Regions from separate parts of the Serratia sarumanii genome, predicted to be linked through region 2. Evidence: predicted binding sites of a transcription regulator. Region 2 holds the regulator's gene; the other holds the start of a gene.

Region 1 (8,942 bases), 1.6 Mb from region 2:
ACGCGTCGGTCAGCGGCACCAGCGGCGAGAAGAACAGGTTGAAACCCGCTATCACCAGCATCAGCCAACCCCAGCCGTTGCCGAAACAGAAACCGACCGCAAAGGCCAGGGTCAGCAGCGCCAGCAGGCGCAGGGCAGAGACTAAATGAGAGGGATCTTTAACGCGGGGCGCAATCAGTAAGCTGCCGAGGAAGCGAGCCACCAAGCCGGCGCCGAGCAGCATGCCGATAGTTTCGGGCGCGATGCCCTCGCCTTTCAGCCACACGCCCCAGAACGGTAAGAAGATGCCATAGGAAAAGAAGTAGGTGAAATAACTGAGCGCGAGCCAACGCGTGGATTGCAGAACCATGATCCCTCCGGAGTGAGGGCAATACTTTGACAGAGCTCACACCGCCCCGCAATCTTCATTCCACTTCAATGCGTTAGAGTGCCAGACAGCTCACAGTTTGCCGCGAGTGGCCACAAAAAAACCCGCCGCAGCGGGTTTTGTCGGGCGAAAGCGGGATTACGCGTAAACCGGCAGGCGGGCGCAGATATCCAGCACTTTCTTCTTGGTGCGTTCGATGGTGGCTTCATCGTTGATGTTGTCCAGCACATCACAGATCCAACCGGCCAGTTCGCGCACGTCGGCTTCTTTGAAGCCGCGACGGGTGACGGCCGGGGTGCCGATACGCACGCCGGAGGTGACGAACGGGCTTTTCGGATCGTTCGGCACGCTGTTTTTGTTGACGGTGATGTTGGCGCGGCCCAGGGCGGCGTCCGCTTCTTTACCGGTCAGGTTTTTGTCGACCAGATCCAGCAGGAACAGGTGGTTATGGGTGCCGCCGGAGACCACTTTGTAGCCGCGCTGCAGGAACACTTCCACCATCGCCTTGGCGTTGACCGCCACTTGCTGCTGGTAAACCTTGAACTCAGGCTCCATCGCTTCTTTCAGCGCCACCGCCTTGCCGGCGATCACGTGCATCAGCGGGCCACCCTGGCCGCCAGGGAACACGGCGGAGTTCAGCTTCTTGTACAGCTCTTCGTCGCCGCCCTTCGCCAGGATCAGGCCGCCGCGCGGGCCCGCCAGGGTTTTGTGGGTGGTGGTGGTGACGATGTGCGCGTGCGGTACCGGGTTCGGGTAGACGCCGGCGGCGATCAGGCCCGCCACGTGCGCCATGTCGACGAACAGGTAAGCGCCGATGCTGTCAGCGATTTCGCGCATTTTGGCCCAGTCAACCACGCCGGAGTATGCGGAGAAGCCGCCGATGATCATTTTCGGCTTGTGGGTTTGCGCCTGCTTGGCCAGATCGTCATAGTCGATTTGGCCTTTGTCGTCGATGCCGTAAGGCACCACGTTATACAGTTTGCCGGACAGGTTGACCGGGGAACCGTGGGTCAGGTGGCCGCCGTGCGCCAGGTTCATGCCCAGAATGGTGTCGCCCGGCTGCAGCAGCGCGGTGTACACGGCGAAGTTAGCCTGGGAGCCGGAGTGCGGCTGCACGTTGGCGTAATCGGCGCCGAACAATTCTTTGGCGCGATCGATAGCCAGCTGCTCAACGATATCCACGTATTCGCAGCCGCCGTAGTAACGCTTGCCCGGATAGCCTTCAGCGTATTTGTTGGTCAGCTGGGAACCCTGAGCCTGCATCACGCGCGGGCTGGTGTAGTTCTCAGACGCGATCAGCTCGATGTGCTCTTCCTGACGCACCACTTCCTGCTCCATGGCACGCCACAGTTCCGCATCGTAATCGGCAATGTTCATTTCACGCTTTAACATCCGGCATCTCCTGACTTAAATCAGCTAACTAAAAAATCACCAAATAACTACCCGTTTGGGTTCTGGGCCACAGTGTAAACCGTTTCGCCCCACCGAAGATAGGTCTTGACAGAGGTTTTTACGCAAACGATTGGCATGAGGTGGCGCAAGGCTTTGATCCGCTAAACGCCGCCGTTTATCAACGGACATTTCCTCATGCGAACGATGCGCTTTTTTCATGTTCTGTGAGCGCGATCGACGCCCGAAGAACACCGCAACGAAAACAAGGGTATTTACAAGCGACGCGGAACCCAATAAGATGCATTTAAAATACATCATTACAATTATCGTCAAGATCCCAACCCAAGGAGCGCTTCCATGCTGGATAGCCAAACCATCGCCACCGTGAAATCCACCATTCCCCTGCTGGCTGCGACCGGGCCGAAGCTGACCGCCCACTTTTACGATCGCATGTTCGCGCACAACCCGGAATTGAAAGACATTTTCAACATGAGCAACCAGCGCAACGGCGATCAGCGTCAGGCGCTGTTCGACGCCATCTGCGCCTATGCCGCCAACATCGAGAACCTGGCGGCGCTGCTGCCGGCGGTGGAGCGCATCGCGCAGAAGCACACCAGCTTCAATATCCAGCCGGAGCAGTACAACATCGTCGGCGGTCACCTGCTGGCGACCCTGGACGAAATGTTCAGCCCGGGTCAGGAAGTCCTGGACGCCTGGGGCAAGGCCTACGGCGTGCTGGCCAACGTATTTATCCAGCGTGAAGAACAGATTTATCAGCAGAGTGAAACCGACAACGGCGGCTGGCGCGATCTGCGCGCGTTCCGCATCCTGAAGAAACAGCCGCAGAGCGACGTGATCTGCAGTTTCGTGCTGGCGCCGGTGGACGGCGGCCGGGTGGCGGACTTCAAACCGGGGCAGTATCTGGCGGTCTACATCAAGCACGACAGCCTGGAACATCAGGAAATTCGCCAGTACTCGCTGACCACCTCGCCGAACGGCGAGTTCTACCGCATCGCGGTGAAGCGCGAAGATCAGGGGAAAGTGTCCAACTACCTGCACCAGCAGGCGCAGGAAGGCGACGTGATCTACATCGCCCCGCCGCACGGCGACTTCTTCCTCGACGTGGCGCCGACCACGCCGGTGGCGCTGATCTCCGCCGGCGTCGGCCAAACCCCGATGCTCGGCATGCTCAACACCCTGCACGACAGCCAGCATCAGGCGCAGGTCCACTGGCTGCACGCGGCGGAAAACGGCGGCGTGCACGCCTTTGCCGATGAAGTGGCGGATATTGCCGGGCGCATGCCGAATCTGAGCCGCCATGTGTGGTACCGCGAGCCGGGCGCCGATGACGTGGAAGGCCGCGACTACCACAGCCGCGGATTGATGGATTTGAGCGCGCTGCAAGGCAGCCTGGCCGATCCGCAGATGCACTATTACTTCTGCGGCCCGGTGGCCTTCATGCAGTTCGTGGGCAAACAGCTGCTGGAAATGGGCGTAGAGGCCGAACGCATCCACTACGAATGCTTCGGCCCGCATAAGGTGCTGTAATGCTTGCGGAGCGCGGCCGTCAGACCGCGCTCCCTCTTCATTTCGCCTGCAGTTGGCGCGCGTCCTGCACCTGCTGCACCGTCACCGGCGCCGCCTGGTTGCCCCAGCTTCCCCGCAGATAGCTCATCAGATCCGCCGCCTGCCGATCGTTCAACGCCCAGCCGTAAGCCGGCATGTCGAACGCCATCGCCTGCTGCGTGATCGGCGTATGCGTCCCCTCCAGCACCACCCGCAGCGCGGTCAGCGGATTGTCCGCCGTTACCGTGGCATTGCCCGCCAGCGCCGGAATGGCGAAGTCGGTGCCCTCCCCCTTGTTGCCGTGGCAGGTCGAGCAGTACATCGCGTAGGTCGCCTTGCCGCCCGGGTTATCCGCCTGCGCGGCAGGCGCAGCGGCTTTGGCGGCGGTTTCCGGCGCCAGGCTGCGCAGGTACACCGCGATGGCGTTCAGATCGCCGTCGCTGAGGTACTGCGTGCTGTGGGTCACCACCTCGCTCATCGGCCCGGCGACCGCCGCATGGCGGCTGCGGCCGGTTTTCAGCAGTGCCGTCACCTCTTCCGGCGGCAGGCCGCGCAGATTGGAGGCGTACCAGCCGTCCAGCTCGGCACCGCTCAGGAACACCGGCTCCTTACCGTCCAGCCCCTTCTCCTGCATCGCCCAGCCGCGCGGCGTGTGGCAGCTGCCGCAATGGCCCGCGCCCTGCACCAGGTAGGCGCCGCGGTTCCACTCGGCGCTTTGCTGCGGATCCGCCTGATACGGCTGGTCGTCGTGGAACAGCTGGTTCCACACCGCCAGCGGCCAGCGCATCGACAGCGGCCAGCTGATGTCGCTGGCGCGGTTGGCCACGTTCTGCGCCGGCACCTCATTCATCAGATAGTCATACAGCGCGCGCATGTCTTCCGCGCTCATTTTGGCGTACGAGGTGTACGGCATCGCCGGGTAGAGCCGGTGGCCGTCTTTGGCTACCCCCTGGCGCATGGCGCGATCGAACTCTTCGAACGAATAGGCGCCGATGCCGTGCAGCTTGTCCGGCGTGATGTTGGTGGCGTAGATAGCCCCGAGCGGCGTCGGGAACTTCATGCCACCCGCCAATTCGGCGCCGCCCGGCGCGGTGTGGCAGGCGGTGCAGTCACCGGCTTTGGCGACGTATTCCCCGGCCGACATCGCCTGGGCCGAGCCGCCTGCCGCCAGCAGGCTCAACAGGTACAGCGAACGCAGACTCATGCTCCCTCCTTGGCGGCAACCTTGCCGTAGGCCAGTTCATTCACCGCGCGCCACGCCTGATCGATCGCCGAGTTGGCGTACGGGCTCCAGTCGGCATCGGAGTTGGCGATAACGATCTTGCCGATCGGCTGCCGCGCCGTTTCGATGATTTTCGTGGCCTCGTCTTCGTCGTCAAACAGCCCGTTGAGGAAGTAGGAGTAACCGTGCGACCAGCGGTTGACGGTGATCGCCTGAATGTCGCGCTGATGGTCGAAACCGGCCTCGCCCAGCATGCCCTGCAGCTGTTCGCGGATCATCTGCTCGTGCACCTCGAACGGCGTGCCCAGCAGCAGCGCGCGCCCTTTGCGCGACTGCTCACGCGGGCTGAGGCCGCTGCCCGGCAGCGTCGGCACGTACACCATATGCAGGCCGATCGGCCGATCCGGATCGCGCGGGTGCTGATACCCGCCCATGCTCACCGGGTAATCCAGCTTCACGCGGCTGTACGGCGCGGCCGGCGAATAGATCTCGTGCACGCCCAGCTTGATGAACGGTTGCCAGTTGCGGATCACCACCTTGCTGTACACCAGCGGCGACTTGACGTTCTGTTTCAGCGCCTCCTGCTGCTCGTGCGACATCTCCGGCACCAGGTACGGGATCATCATGTTGTAGCCGGCCATCACCACCTGCCCGGCGCGCACCTTGGTCATCTTCTCGCCGGTCATGTAGGTGACTTCCACCTTGTCGCCGACGTTGGCCACGTGCAGCCCGGTGCTGTTCAAACGCAGCTTCACCGGCGATTCCGGCCGATCGAGCTGGCCGTAGTCGAATTTGGCCAGCACCACGTCGTTCATGTCTTTGCCGGCCGGCGCCACCGCCGGGATCAATTTGCGCACCATCAGGCGCGCCAGCGTGGCGTTGCCGTCCGGGAAGTGGAACACGTAAGGATCGTCGAGATCCGCCTGCGACTCCTCGTCCAGCGGCGGCAGATTCATGCCGTCAAGGCCCGGCAGATCGCAGATGCGCGCATCGCTGCACGACGTGCCGTCGATGCCCACCGCCTGGAAATCGTTGGTGGTCTGCTGGAAATAACGGATCGCCAGCTCACTCAGGCCCACCTTCTCGCGCAGGAACTGGGTGTAGCTGTGGGTATCGAGCCACTCGACCTTCTGCTCCAGCGTCATCTCCGGCAGATAATCTTTCTTCACCGTATGCAGCGCGATCAACGCCTGGCGATCGCTTTCCGGCAGCGGGAAATCGCCGATGAACGCTTCATAAGAGCGGCCGTTGAGACGATCGCGCGGAATGTCGTCCGCCACCGTGCGGCCCGGATCGCCGCTCACCACCTTGTCGACGCCGAAGTTCTTGCGATCGAAGTAAACCCCGCGGCTCAGGTTCAGATCCGGGTAGAAGGTGGTGTCAAACGCCTGCTCCAGCCGATCGATATCGACGCCGAGCTTGCGCAGCAGCCCCATCGCCACCGGGCTGAAGTTGGAGCGCGGCGACTGCAGCGATTCGCTGCCGCCGTAGCCGAGCAGCATGCCGTCGTCGGTGTTGAATTCGTTGCGCTTGGCGTGGCCGCCGAAGTCATCATGGTTGTCGATCAGCAAAATGCGCTGCTGCTCACCTTTCAGCTGCTGCCAGAAGCAGGCGGCCGCCAACCCGCTGATACCGGCGCCGACCACCACCAGATCGAACTCTTCAACGGCGGGCACGCTGCCGAAATCAAAGGTTTTGCCGTCGCGCCCCAACTGGTGCGCATGCTCGAACGAGCCCGGATGGTTACCCCGCAGCCCGGTCAGCGCCGGCGGGTAGTACAGGGTTTGATTGGCGGTTTGCGGCGACGCGCGCAAGATTTGCAGCGGCGTCAACCCGGCGGCGATGGTGATCGCCACCCCGTTGAGAAAATCGCGTCGGGTGATACCCATATAGGCTTCCTTTCAATTTTTCCCCGTCGTATTTCAAGCTACAGCGTTGTTGCCTGCACTTGTTCATCCCCAGTCACTTACTTAAGTAAGCTCCTGGGGATGAACAAGCTGGTCGCCTAGCCGTAGCCTGAAATTCATAGGGGAATATTATTATCATCGGCCGGCCGGAGCCGGCCCGAAGGCCGCGCTATTGTGCGGATAATTATTGTAAAATCAATGTTTGAACATCACATGACGAATGGTGGTGTAATCCTCCAGCCCGTACATCGACATATCCTTGCCGTAGCCGGACAGTTTCTGGCCGCCGTGCGGCATTTCGCTCACCAGCATGAAGTGGGTGTTCACCCAGGTGCAGCCGTATTGCAGGCGGGCGCTTAAGCGATGCGCACGGCCCACGTCGCGAGTCCACACGGACGACGCCAGCCCGTAGTTGGATTCGTTCGCCCAGGCCAGCACCTGCTCTTCGTCGTCGAACGGCGTCACCGTCACTACCGGGCCGAACACCTCGCGCTGCACGATTTCATCCTCCTGGCGCGCGCCGGCCAGCAGCGTCGGCTGGAAGTAGTAACCCGGCCCCTTCACCTTCTCGCCGCCGGTCACCACCTGCACGTGCGGCAAGGCTTTGGCTCGCTCGACAAAACCGGCGACCCGCTCCAGATGCTGGGCGGTAATCAATGGCCCCAGCTCGGTGCCCTCGTCGTCCGGCGCGCCGATCTTCAGGCTGGCCACCGCCTCGCCCAGCCGCTTCACCAGCTCGGGATAAATGCTTTTCTGCGCGTAGATGCGGCAGGCGGCGGTGCAATCCTGCCCGGCGTTGTAGAAACCGAAGCCGCGAATGCCGTCCACCACCTGCTGCAGATCGGCGTCGTCGAACACCAGCACCGGCGCCTTGCCGCCCAGCTCCATATGGGTGCGCTTAATGCCGGCGGCGGTGTGGGCGATGATGTGCTCGCCGGTGGCGATCGAGCCGGTCAGCGACACCATGCGCACCTTGTCATGCCCGGTCAACCGATCGCCGACGCTGGCGCCGCGGCCGAACAGCACGTTGAGCACGCCCGGCGGGAACAGCCCGGCGGCCAGTTCGGCCAGTTTGAAAGTGGTCAGCGGCGTCTGTTCCGAAGGCTTGATCACCACGCAGTTGCCCGCCGCCAACGCCGGCGCCAGTTTCCAGGCCGCCATCATCAGCGGGTAGTTCCACGGCGCGATCGAGGCCACCACGCCCAGCGGATCGCGGCGGATCATCGAGGTATGCCCGGCCAGATACTCGCCGGCCGCCATGCCGGTCAGGCAGCGGCTGGCCCCGGCGAAGAAGCGAAACACGTCGGCCACCGCCGGCAGTTCGTCGTTCAACACGCAGTGATAAGGCTTGCCGCAGTTGAGCGACTCCAGCCTGGCGAAGGTCTCGGCATGCGCATCGATCAGATCCGCCAGCTTGAGCAGATGCTCGGCGCGCTCTTTCGGCGTGGTTTGCCCCCAGGCGGCGAACGCGGCGTCCGCCGCCAGCACCGCGCGATCGACCTGCTCCGGGCTGGCCTCCGCCACCTGCGCAATCACTTCGCCGGTCGCCGGGTTATACACCGGCAGGGTCGCGCCCTGGCCGTTCACCAGTTGGCCGTCAATCAACAGTTGGCTTTGCATAGGGTTATCCTTTTATCAGAGGTCGGGTAAGGAAATTATTTGCCGCTGCCGGCGACGCTTTCCCCACCTTTGGTCAGGTAGTAAGCGCCGAGGATCGGCAGCATGGTCAGCAGCATTACCGACAGCGCCACCACGTTGGTGATCGGCACATCGCGCGGGCGACCGAGCTGGTTCAGCAGCCACAGCGGCAGCGTGCGCTCGTGGCCGGCGGTAAAGGTGGTCACGATGATTTCATCGAACGACAGCGCGAACGCCAGCATGCCCCCGGCCAGCAGCGCCGAGCCGAGGTTCGGCAAGATCACGTAACGGAAGGTTTGCCAGCCGTCGGCGCCGAGATCCATCGACGCTTCGATCAGGCTGTACGAGGTGCGGCGGAACCGGGCGATGACGTTGTTGAACACGATCACCACGCAGAACGTCGCATGGCCGACGACGATAGTCAGGATGCCCGGCTCGATGTTCAGCGCCTTGAACGCCGCCAGCAGCGCCAGACCGGTGACGATCCCCGGCAGCGCGATCGGCAGCAGCAACAGCAGCGAAATGCTGTCCTTGCCGAAGAAATCGCGCCGATACAGCGCCGCCGCCGCCAGGGTGCCGAGCACCAGCGCGATGGCGGTCGCCAGGCAGGCGATCTGCGCCGACAGCAGCACCGCATCGAGGATATCCTGCCGCCCGGCGGCAACGTTGAACCAGTGCAGCGTAAACCCCTTCGGCGGGAAGCTGAAAGCGGCATCCTCGGTGTTGAAGGCGTAGATGGCGATGATCGCCAACGGGAAATGCAGGAAGATTAGTCCGCCCCAGGCGGCCAGCTTCAGCCCTAAGGGCGCGCGTTCAGAGTGCATCGAAAGCCCCCAGACGTTTGACGATG
Region 2 (8,942 bases):
CGCAGGGTATCTTTCAGGTGGTGGGGGAGTTTCTTCTCCAGCCCGGCGCTGACCACGCGCTGGAAGAACATATCCAGCCGCTCGCATTCCCACCAGCCGTCCATATAGCTTTCGCCCAGGCCCAGCGAACCTTGCTGCAAGACGCGTTTAAAGAAATCGGGGTTTTTAACCTGAATATCGAAGGGGCGCGAACCGTTGATTTCAATGCCGGCCAGGCCGAGCATTTCGTGCGCGATACGGTACCACTGATTGTCCTGGATGCTCAGATCTTCTATACACGATGAACTCATAGCTTCTCCATCACCTTCTTCTGACTGATGACCCGTTAGGAAACAGCTTAGACAATTTCTGCGGGTGCATACGTTTACCGGCGGAAAATAGACCCGCGGCGTCTGATATCCGACTATGAACAGAGGAAATTTAAAGAAGCGACCCGGCGCGAACGGCGCGGGATAAACGCATCCTTAAAAAAAGAGTGTGACGCAAAGCGCGTACACAAGCGCTAATTGAGATATAGAGATTATAAGGTGTTACTTTACAAGGTTGTTTTTGAGTATAGGCGTGCCGAGGCGTTGACTCAACTGTAAATCGCACTCGGCACGCATATTCTTTAAGTGATTATTAAACTTGGCAATTATGACGCTGAGTTAGCATGTTCCCGCTGCGGCTTTTGCTGCGCATCGGCCGCTTTTCCACGCTGCAGGAAATACCCCAGCGCGGCCAGGATTACCGTAGACACCATCACCGTCACCGTCGCCAACAGCGGCTGGGCAATAAATGCCGACACCAGCATGCTCGCCACAAAGCACAGCCCCAACTGCAGCGTATTTTGCAGCGCGGCGGCCTTGCCGCTGCTTTCCGGGAACGGCATCAGCGCATTCGCCACCATGATCGGATAGCCGGCGCCGTTGACCAGCGCCATCACGCAGAATGGGATCAGCAGCGTGGTGAGCGTCGGATCGGTCAGGGTGGCCACCAGATACAGCGCCACCATGCTGACACCATAAGCTACCAGCAGCCACGGCAGCAGGGTTTTGCCGTTGATGCGCTTGAGCGCGGCGCGGCAGCCGTAGCCACCCAGCAGGAAGGCCAGCGTTTGCGGCACGTAGCTCAGGCCGATATCGCTCGGGCTGTAGCCCATGTCACCGAGGATGAACGGCGAGCCGGTCAGCCAGGCGAAGAAGCCGGCCGAGCAGGCGGCGTACATGGCGACGTTGCCGCTGAACACCGGGGATCTCAACAGTTGCCAGAAGCTGACGCTGTTTTTTGGCGCATCGGCGCTGGGTTGCGTTTTGGCGCGCTCTTTGAGCAGCAGCGTCGGCAGCAGCAGCAGCGCGGTGATGGCCAACAGCGCGGCGAAGATCGCGCGCCAGCTGGCGTGGTTCAGCAACCAGGCGCCGAGCAGCGGCGCCAGCGCCGGCGACAGCGCTACCAGCGGCATAATGGTGGCGAACACGCGGTTGGCCTGGCCTTCGCGGTAACGGTCAACCACCAGCGCTTGCCAGATGGCGGCGGCGGCGCAGACGCCGACGGCCTGAATAAAGCGCAGGATCCAGAGCTGCACGGCGTTTTCCACCCACAGCATGCCCAGGCAGCCGAGGGCGAACAGCGTCAGCCCGATCAATAATACCGGTTTGCGGCCCAGACGGTCGGAGAGCGGCCCCCACAGCAGCTGCGCAAAGGCGAAGCCGGCCAGGAAGATGCTCAGGCTGGCGCTCACCGCGCCGGCGGAAATTTGCAGTTCCTCCCGCATGGCGCCGAAGGCGGGCAGATACATATCGGTCGCCAGATAACCCAGCATGCTCAGGCCGGCGAGGTAGAACATAAAGCCAAAGGAATTTCGCATGGTATTTCTCGTTAATATTTTAATGTCGCAGGTTTTTAGCGCCGGCCAGTGTATCCGGCTGGATCTCTGCTTGTGAAACGGTAATATTTGCAAAGTGCTGTTAAAAAAATTGAAGGCAAGGCGATGTGGTCTGAATATTCTCTTGAAGTGGTCGATGCGGTGGCGCGCACCGGCAGTTTCAGCGCGGCGGCGCAGGAGCTGCACCGGGTGCCGTCGGCGGTCAGCTATACCGTACGGCAGCTGGAGCAATGGCTGGCGGTGCCGCTGTTTGAGCGGCGTCATCGCGATGTGGAGTTGACGCCCGCCGGTGCGCTGTTTATCAAAGATGCGCGAGTTGTTATCAAAAAAATGCTCGACACCCGCCGCCACTGTCAGCAGGTGGCCAACGGATGGCGCGGCCAGCTGAATATCGCGGTCGACATCATCGTCAAACCGCAGCGCAGCCGCCAACTGGTGCTGGATTTCTACCGTCATTTCCCCGACGTCGAATTGATGCTGCAACCCGAAGTGTTCAACGGCGTGTGGGATGCCTTGGTGGATGGCAGGGCGGACATGGCGATCGGCGCCACGCGCGCGGTGCCGGTCGGCGGCGGCTTCGCCTTCCGCGACATGGGTTATATGAACTGGCTGTGTGTGGCCAGCCCGCAACATCCTCTCGCGCAGTTGACGGGGCCGCTGAATGACGATCAGCTGCGGCCGTACCCTTCGCTTTGCCTGGAGGACACCTCTCGCAATCTGCCCAAGCGCGTCACCTGGACGCTGGATAACCAGCGGCGGCTGGTGGTGCCGGACTGGACTTCGGCGCTCGACTGTCTGTGCGCCGGGCTGTGCGTCGGCATGATGCCGGCGCATCGGGCGCTGCCGCGGGTGCAGCGCGGTGAGCTGACGGCGTTGCAGCTGCAGCAGCCGTTTCCCGCCAGCCCTTGCTGCCTGACCTGGCAGCAGGATAAACCGTCACCGGCGATGAGCTGGCTGCTGGCGTATCTGGGCGATGGGGAGACGCTGAATCAGGAGTGGCTGAGCGAGGTGGAACCGGAAGCCGCGCAGGCTTCCGGCGCGGGGGATTAGCGGCGGTAGTCGATGAACGGGCCGTCGGCGACCGAGCGGCGTTCGATCAGCTTCGGATGCACTTCGATCACCTGCGACTCTTCGCGTTTACTGATAATGCGATCCAGCAGCATGGTGAAGGCCATTTCGCCCAGACGCTCTTTCGGCTGGTGAATGGTGGTCAGCGCCGGGGTGAAGTAGCGAGCGTTGCGCACGTTGTCATAGCCGATCACGGAAATATCCTGCGGCACCCGCAGCCCCAGCTCGTCGGCCGCGCAGATGGCGCCCATCGCCATGATATCGCCGCCGCAGAATACCGCGGTCGGCCGCTGTTTTTGCGACAGGATTTGGTGCATCGCCTTGTAGCCGGACTCCGGCTCGAAGTCACCCTGGACGATCCACTCTTCGCGAATGTCGATATGCGCTTCCTGCAGCGCCTTCATAAAGCCCTGATGACGGCCGCCGCCAGTGTTGCGCGACAGCTGGCCCGGAATGGCGCCGATATCGCGGTGGCCGCGCTCGATCAGGTAACGGCCGGCCAGATAGCCGCCTTCGAACGCGTTATCGATGATGGTGTCGGTGAAGTCGCCGCGCGCGGCGCCCCAGTCCATCACCACCATCGGGATGTTGCGGTAATCTTCCAGCATGCCCAGCAGCTGATCCGGGTACTCGGAGCACATGACCAACAGGCCGTCGACGCGCTTTTGCGCCAGCATCGCCAGGTAGGCGCGCTGCTTGTCCAGATTGTTGTGCGAGTTGCACAGGATCAGGGTGTAGCCTTTGCTGTAGCAGCTGTTTTCCACCGCCTCGATCACTTCGGCAAAGTAGGGCGCTTCGCTCGAGGTGGCCAGCAGGCCGATCGACTTGGTGTGATTGACTTTCAGGCTGCGCGCCACGGCGCTCGGCGAGTAGTGCAGCTCTTTGATGGCGGCCCACACGGCCGCTTTGGTCTCTTCGGCGACGAAACGAGTCTTATTGATGACGTGCGAAACGGTGGTGGTGGAAACGCCCGCGCGTTTGGCCACATCTTTAATCGTTGCCATGTAAGGAATGACTCCTGAACTCACATGTTTACAGCATGTAAGTGTGATGTTAATCGTTTGCCTACGTAGATCCTTCTCCAGAGAAGCGAAAACTGAGTTTTTAGTGTGTTGAAGTCTTCAGCGCTTAATCAGGAGGGGCATGGATGCCGGTACGCAGTTGTGAACTGCGAATTTTGTCGCATATTGAACAAAAGTGGAAGAGGTAATCGAGATTATAAACCGGGAAATGATAACAAGATTTTATCGGCGAACTGTGGGAAAATGATTTGACGTACTAATTGTACGCCTTTTATCCTTAGGAAAGCCCATTTTAAAGGAGTTGTCATGGATACCGAATTGAAGATGTCGCTGTTCACCACCGTCTGCGCGTTGGCGGTCATTATCGCTTTCAGCTTCGTTGCCGCGTTGAACTGATTTACCCCCGGTTATAAAAAAGGCGCAGCCTGGCTGCGCCCCATCACCTCAGAACCTGCGCTTACGCCAGGTTTTCCGCTGCGAAGGTCCAGTTGACCAACGCCCAGAAGTTTTCCAGGTATTTTGGACGCGCATTGCGGTAATCGATGTAATACGCGTGTTCCCACACGTCAACGGTCAGCAGCGGTTTGTCTTCACCGGTCAGCGGGGTGGCCGCGTTGGAGGTGTTGACGATCGCCAGCGCGCCGTCCGGTTTTTTCACCAGCCAGGTCCAACCGGCGCCGAAGTTTTTCACTGCGGCATCGGTAAACTGCTCTTTGAACGCAGCGAAAGAGCCGAAGGATTTGACGATCGCCGCCGCCAGTTCGCCCTGCGGTTCACCGCCGCCCTGTGGCGACAGGCAGTGCCAGTAGAAGGTGTGGTTCCACACCTGCGCGGCGTTGTTGAAGACGCCGCCGTTTGAGGTCTTGATGATCTCTTCGAGCGATTTGCCTTCGAACTCGCTGCCTTTCACCAGGTTGTTCAGGTTAACCACGTAGGTGTTATGGTGTTTGCCGTAGTGGTATTCCAGGGTCTCGGCGGAGATGTGCGGCTCGAGCGCGTTTTTCTCATACGGTAATGCAGGTAATTCAAACGACATTGCTTCCTCCTTTACAGCGCCACTCTTTTTCCGCCGGAGCGGGAGCCGAATGGGCCGTTTTTTATTGTGGTCTTTCAATCTTAACAATTTTCATCATAAAAAACAGGAAGAAAAGCGAGAAATGCGCGTGAGGCGGTGTGAGGGGTGATAGCTTGAGCAGGCGGTTGCGACCGGGGCCGCAACCGCGCAGAGCAGGGAATTAACGAATGGTTTTCGGCGTTACTACGCGGCGCGCGCCGATGTAGTGGTTTTGCCAATAGTCGTTGTCGAGCTGGCTGATGCGGATCTCTTCGCCGGTGCGCGGCGACTGGATGAATTTGCCGTTGCCGAGATAAACGCCGACATGATCCGCCACGCCGCGGTTGTTGATGCGGAAGAACACCAGATCGCCACTTTCCAGTTCGCTTTTCTTGATCGGCGCCGCGTCGCGCAGGTGGTACATCTCGTTGGCGGTGCGCGGCATCTTGATTTTTACCACGTCTTTATAGGCGTAATAGATAAGGCCGCTGCAGTCGAAACCGGTGCGCGGCGAGCTGCCGCCCCAGCGGTAAGGTTTGCCCATCTGGCCCATCAGCTTGGCCATCGCGGTCTGCTTGGCATGCTGATAGCGTTTTTTGTGCGCCGGGCTGAGTTTCAACGGTTTTTCATCACGCGCCAGCTTGGCGGTGGCCATACCGGCTTCGCGGTGGCGGCCGTAGCCTTTTTTGTAGCCCTTTTTCGGCGGGGTGACTTTAATCTTGGCGGTTTTCTGCGCTTTGGCCTTGGGTTTGGCGCTGGCGATCTTTTTCGCGCTTTTCTCGCTTTTCGCCTTGGCGGTCTTGGTTTTTTTCGCGGGGGCCGTCACTTTGGCTTTTTTAGCGGTTTTGTCCGCTTTCTTTTTTCTGCGGTCATCGGGCCGCGCTTCATTAGCATGGCTTTTACGCTGCTCGGCGGCAACACGCGCCTGTGGCGCAGCGTGCGCCAAATTGAAGAAGAGCTGCGTAAACAGCAGCGCAAAGAGCGTAAGAATTAAACGCATGTCGACGTCACCAACCTTGGCCCCGAAACGGATATCGAAAGAGTTACAGTATTCCCGAATTTCGCCATATAAAACAGCGAAGAACTCATAAATAATAATCCATATTGTGAGAAAACGTTAATGACATTTTTTTTGGTTCAAAATCAGCCCGTTGGTGTATGAAAAAGCGCCGGCAGGGGGCTATGGATATAATTAATCCGCGCCGTCACCGCCGCGCAATATATTAGTGAAATGGTCGGATTAAAAATGTTATTCTCAACGTATGTTTTGACCGGAATGACGTGGCCGGTGAAACGCGATCGGCGGCGGGTGAATATCCTTGCAAAAGATGGCGTTTTCTTGCGACTGTTCCAGCCGCTACAATAGCCCGCGTGATGCATGTTGTAGCCATGAAATGTGGCTTGAGGAAGCAATAAATGACGACGACACTTGAAAAAATTCAGCACCAGATCGCTGAAAACCCGATTCTGCTGTACATGAAAGGTTCGCCAAAGCTGCCGAGCTGCGGCTTCTCCGCACAGGCTGTGCAAGCGCTGTCCGCCTGCGGCGAGCGTTTCGCTTACGTGGACATTCTGCAGAACCCGGACATCCGCGCCGAGCTGCCAAAATACGCCAACTGGCCGACGTTCCCGCAGCTGTGGGTAGACGGTGAGCTGGTCGGCGGTTGCGATATCATTATCGAAATGTATCAGCGCGGCGAACTGCAGCAGCTGATCAAAGAAACGGCAGAAAAGTATAAAGCGCAGGAAGACCAGCAGTCTTAATCGACGGGCTTGCGGTTATCGCGTAACGGGCGGCGCCAGTGCAAACTGGGCCGCCTTTTTTGTTGGGCTTATTCGGCGAGATCGCCGGCGGGCAGCGGCCAACCGCCGAGACGTTTCCAGCGGTTAACCAGCTCGCAAAACAGCAGGGCGGTTTGCTCGGTGTCGTACAGCGCAGAGTGCGCCTGGCTGCTGTCGAACGGCATTCCGGCCGCGATACAGGCCTTCGCCAACACCGTTTGGCCCAGCACCAGGCCGCTCAGCGCGGCGGTGTCGAAGGTAGCGAACGGATGGAACGGGTTGCGCTTCAGGCCTGCGCGTTCGGCCGCGGCCATCAGGAAGCTGTGATCGAAGTTGGCGTTGTGCGCCACGATAATGGCCCGGTTGCAACCGCGATCCTTGAGCCCTTTGCGCACCGCTTTGAAAATGGCGTGCAGCGCGTCATATTCGCTGACCGCGCCGCGCAGCGGGTTGTGCGGATCGATGCCGTTAAACGCCAGCGCTTCCGGCTGCAGGTTGGCGCCCTCGAAAGGCTCCACGTGGAAGTGCAGGGTCTCGTCCCGCTGCAGCCAGCCATCTTCATCCATTTTCAGCGTGACGGCGGCGATCTCCAGCAACGCATCGGTATTGGCGTTAAAGCCGGCGGTTTCAACATCTATTACTACGGGATAAAACCCACGAAAACGACCACTCAGGGCGTTAAGATCACTTTTCTCGGCCATCAGTTTCTTATCTTCATCGAATGCAGCGCGCATTATGGCAAATTTTGCGCCCGGTTGCAGGCGCTATCGCGCGGAGAATCAGCAGGGCGCTGGTGCGCCCTGAAGGGGAGGCTTAGTGGCCGAGGCCCTGACCGGCGTGTTTGTTTTCGATCAGCTCGATTTTGTAGCCGTCCGGATCCTCGACGAAGGCGATGACCGTGGTGCCGCCTTTCACCGGGCCGGCTTCGCGGGTGACCTTGCCGCCTGCGCGGCGGATGCTGTCGCAGGTGGCGGCAACGTCGTCCACGCCCAGCGCCAGGTGGCCGAAGGCGGTGCCCATGTCGTAGCTGTCGGTGCCCCAGTTATAGGTCAGTTCGATAACCGCACCTTCGCTCTCTTCCGTATAGCCGACGAAAGCCAGGGAGTACTTGTACTCGGGGTTTTCGCTGGTGCGCAGCAGGCGCATGCCTAATACCTTGGTGTAGAAGTCGATGGCGCGTTGCAGATCACCGACGCGGATCATGGTATGGAGTAAGCGCATAATTCCTCTGAATTGGCTGTGCCGTGGCAGACGGCGGGTGGATTGAAGCACAAGCGAGTATAGCCTTGTCCCGCAAGGGAATTCAACGTGACGAGTGAGTGACGATGTCACGTATTAGTTTTCCGTCAACGGTGTCTAAATATTGATCGAGCGTACCGATCGATACAGAGTAATTGATCTGCACAATCAATTATCTATTCCAGCGGCAATCGTGTAAAAATTGAACGGCAATAGAGAACAACACCAGGGAACACCGGCCCGCCTCGTGCGGGCCTTTTTGCGCGCGGCGCACAAAAAAACGGCCATGCGATTGCGTGGCCGTTGGGGTCAGGAAGGGTTACTTCGCCAGAAACGGATAGTCGGTATAGCCTTCGGCGCCGCCGCCGTAGAAGGTTTCCGGCTTAGGTTCGTTCAGCGGAGCGTGCTGACGGAAACGCTCTACCAGATCCGGGTTGGCGATGTAGCTGCGGCCGAAGGCCACCGCGTCGATGAAGCCTTTTTCGATCAACGCTTCGGCTTTCTCGGCGGTGTAGGCGCCGGCGCCGACGATCACCCCGTTAAAGTGGGCGCGCACCGAGTCGCGGAAGGCGTCGGAATACGGTTTGCCGCCGGCCCAGTCCGGTTCGGAGATGTGCAGGTAAGCGATGTTGCGCTTATTCAGCTCTTCCACCAGATACAGCGCCGCTTCTTCCTGATCTTCACCGTTGTCCAGCCCGTTGAACGGCCCCAGCGGCGAGATGCGGATGCCGATGTGTTCGGAACCCCATTCGGCGATGGTGGCGTCGACCACTTCCAGCGTCAGGCGAGTGCGATTCTCGATGCTGCCGCCGTATTGATCGGTACGTTGGTTGGAGGCCGGTGACATGAATTGATGCAGCAAATAGCCGTGCGCCGCATGCAGTTCGATGAAGTCAAAGCCGGCTTCCCGCGC

What was found. The regulator PurR, encoded in region 2, represses purine synthesis genes. The targets are predictions, from matches to a motif close to CANGCAAACGTTTGCNTG.
Region 1: glyA (serine hydroxymethyltransferase) is a predicted target of PurR. The motif match lies at 1,879-1,896, and genes of this name have one in related genera.

What each region holds. Positions count from the first base shown of each region.
Region 1 is NZ_CP124750.1:3,808,415-3,817,356, forward strand. It holds gene SSARUM_RS18100 (3-phenylpropionate MFS transporter) at 1-349, opposite strand, end outside; gene glyA (serine hydroxymethyltransferase) at 506-1,759, opposite strand; gene hmpA (NO-inducible flavohemoprotein) at 2,117-3,307, shown strand; gene SSARUM_RS18115 (c-type cytochrome) at 3,345-4,529, opposite strand; gene SSARUM_RS18120 (NAD(P)-binding protein) at 4,526-6,436, opposite strand; gene patD (aminobutyraldehyde dehydrogenase) at 6,650-8,074, opposite strand; gene SSARUM_RS18130 (ABC transporter permease) at 8,110-8,916, opposite strand; gene SSARUM_RS18135 (ABC transporter permease) at 8,906-8,942, opposite strand, start outside.
Region 2 is NZ_CP124750.1:2,211,108-2,220,049, forward strand. It holds gene cfa (cyclopropane fatty acyl phospholipid synthase) at 1-290, opposite strand, end outside; gene punC (purine nucleoside transporter PunC) at 635-1,846, opposite strand; gene punR (DNA-binding transcriptional activator PunR) at 1,970-2,914, shown strand; gene purR (HTH-type transcriptional repressor PurR) at 2,911-3,936, opposite strand; gene cydH (cytochrome bd-I oxidase subunit CydH) at 4,261-4,350, shown strand; gene sodB (superoxide dismutase [Fe]) at 4,412-4,990, opposite strand; gene SSARUM_RS10625 (C40 family peptidase) at 5,190-6,008, opposite strand; gene SSARUM_RS10630 (Grx4 family monothiol glutaredoxin) at 6,425-6,772, shown strand; gene rnt (ribonuclease T) at 6,841-7,524, opposite strand; gene gloA (lactoylglutathione lyase) at 7,604-8,011, opposite strand; gene nemA (alkene reductase) at 8,349-8,942, opposite strand, start outside.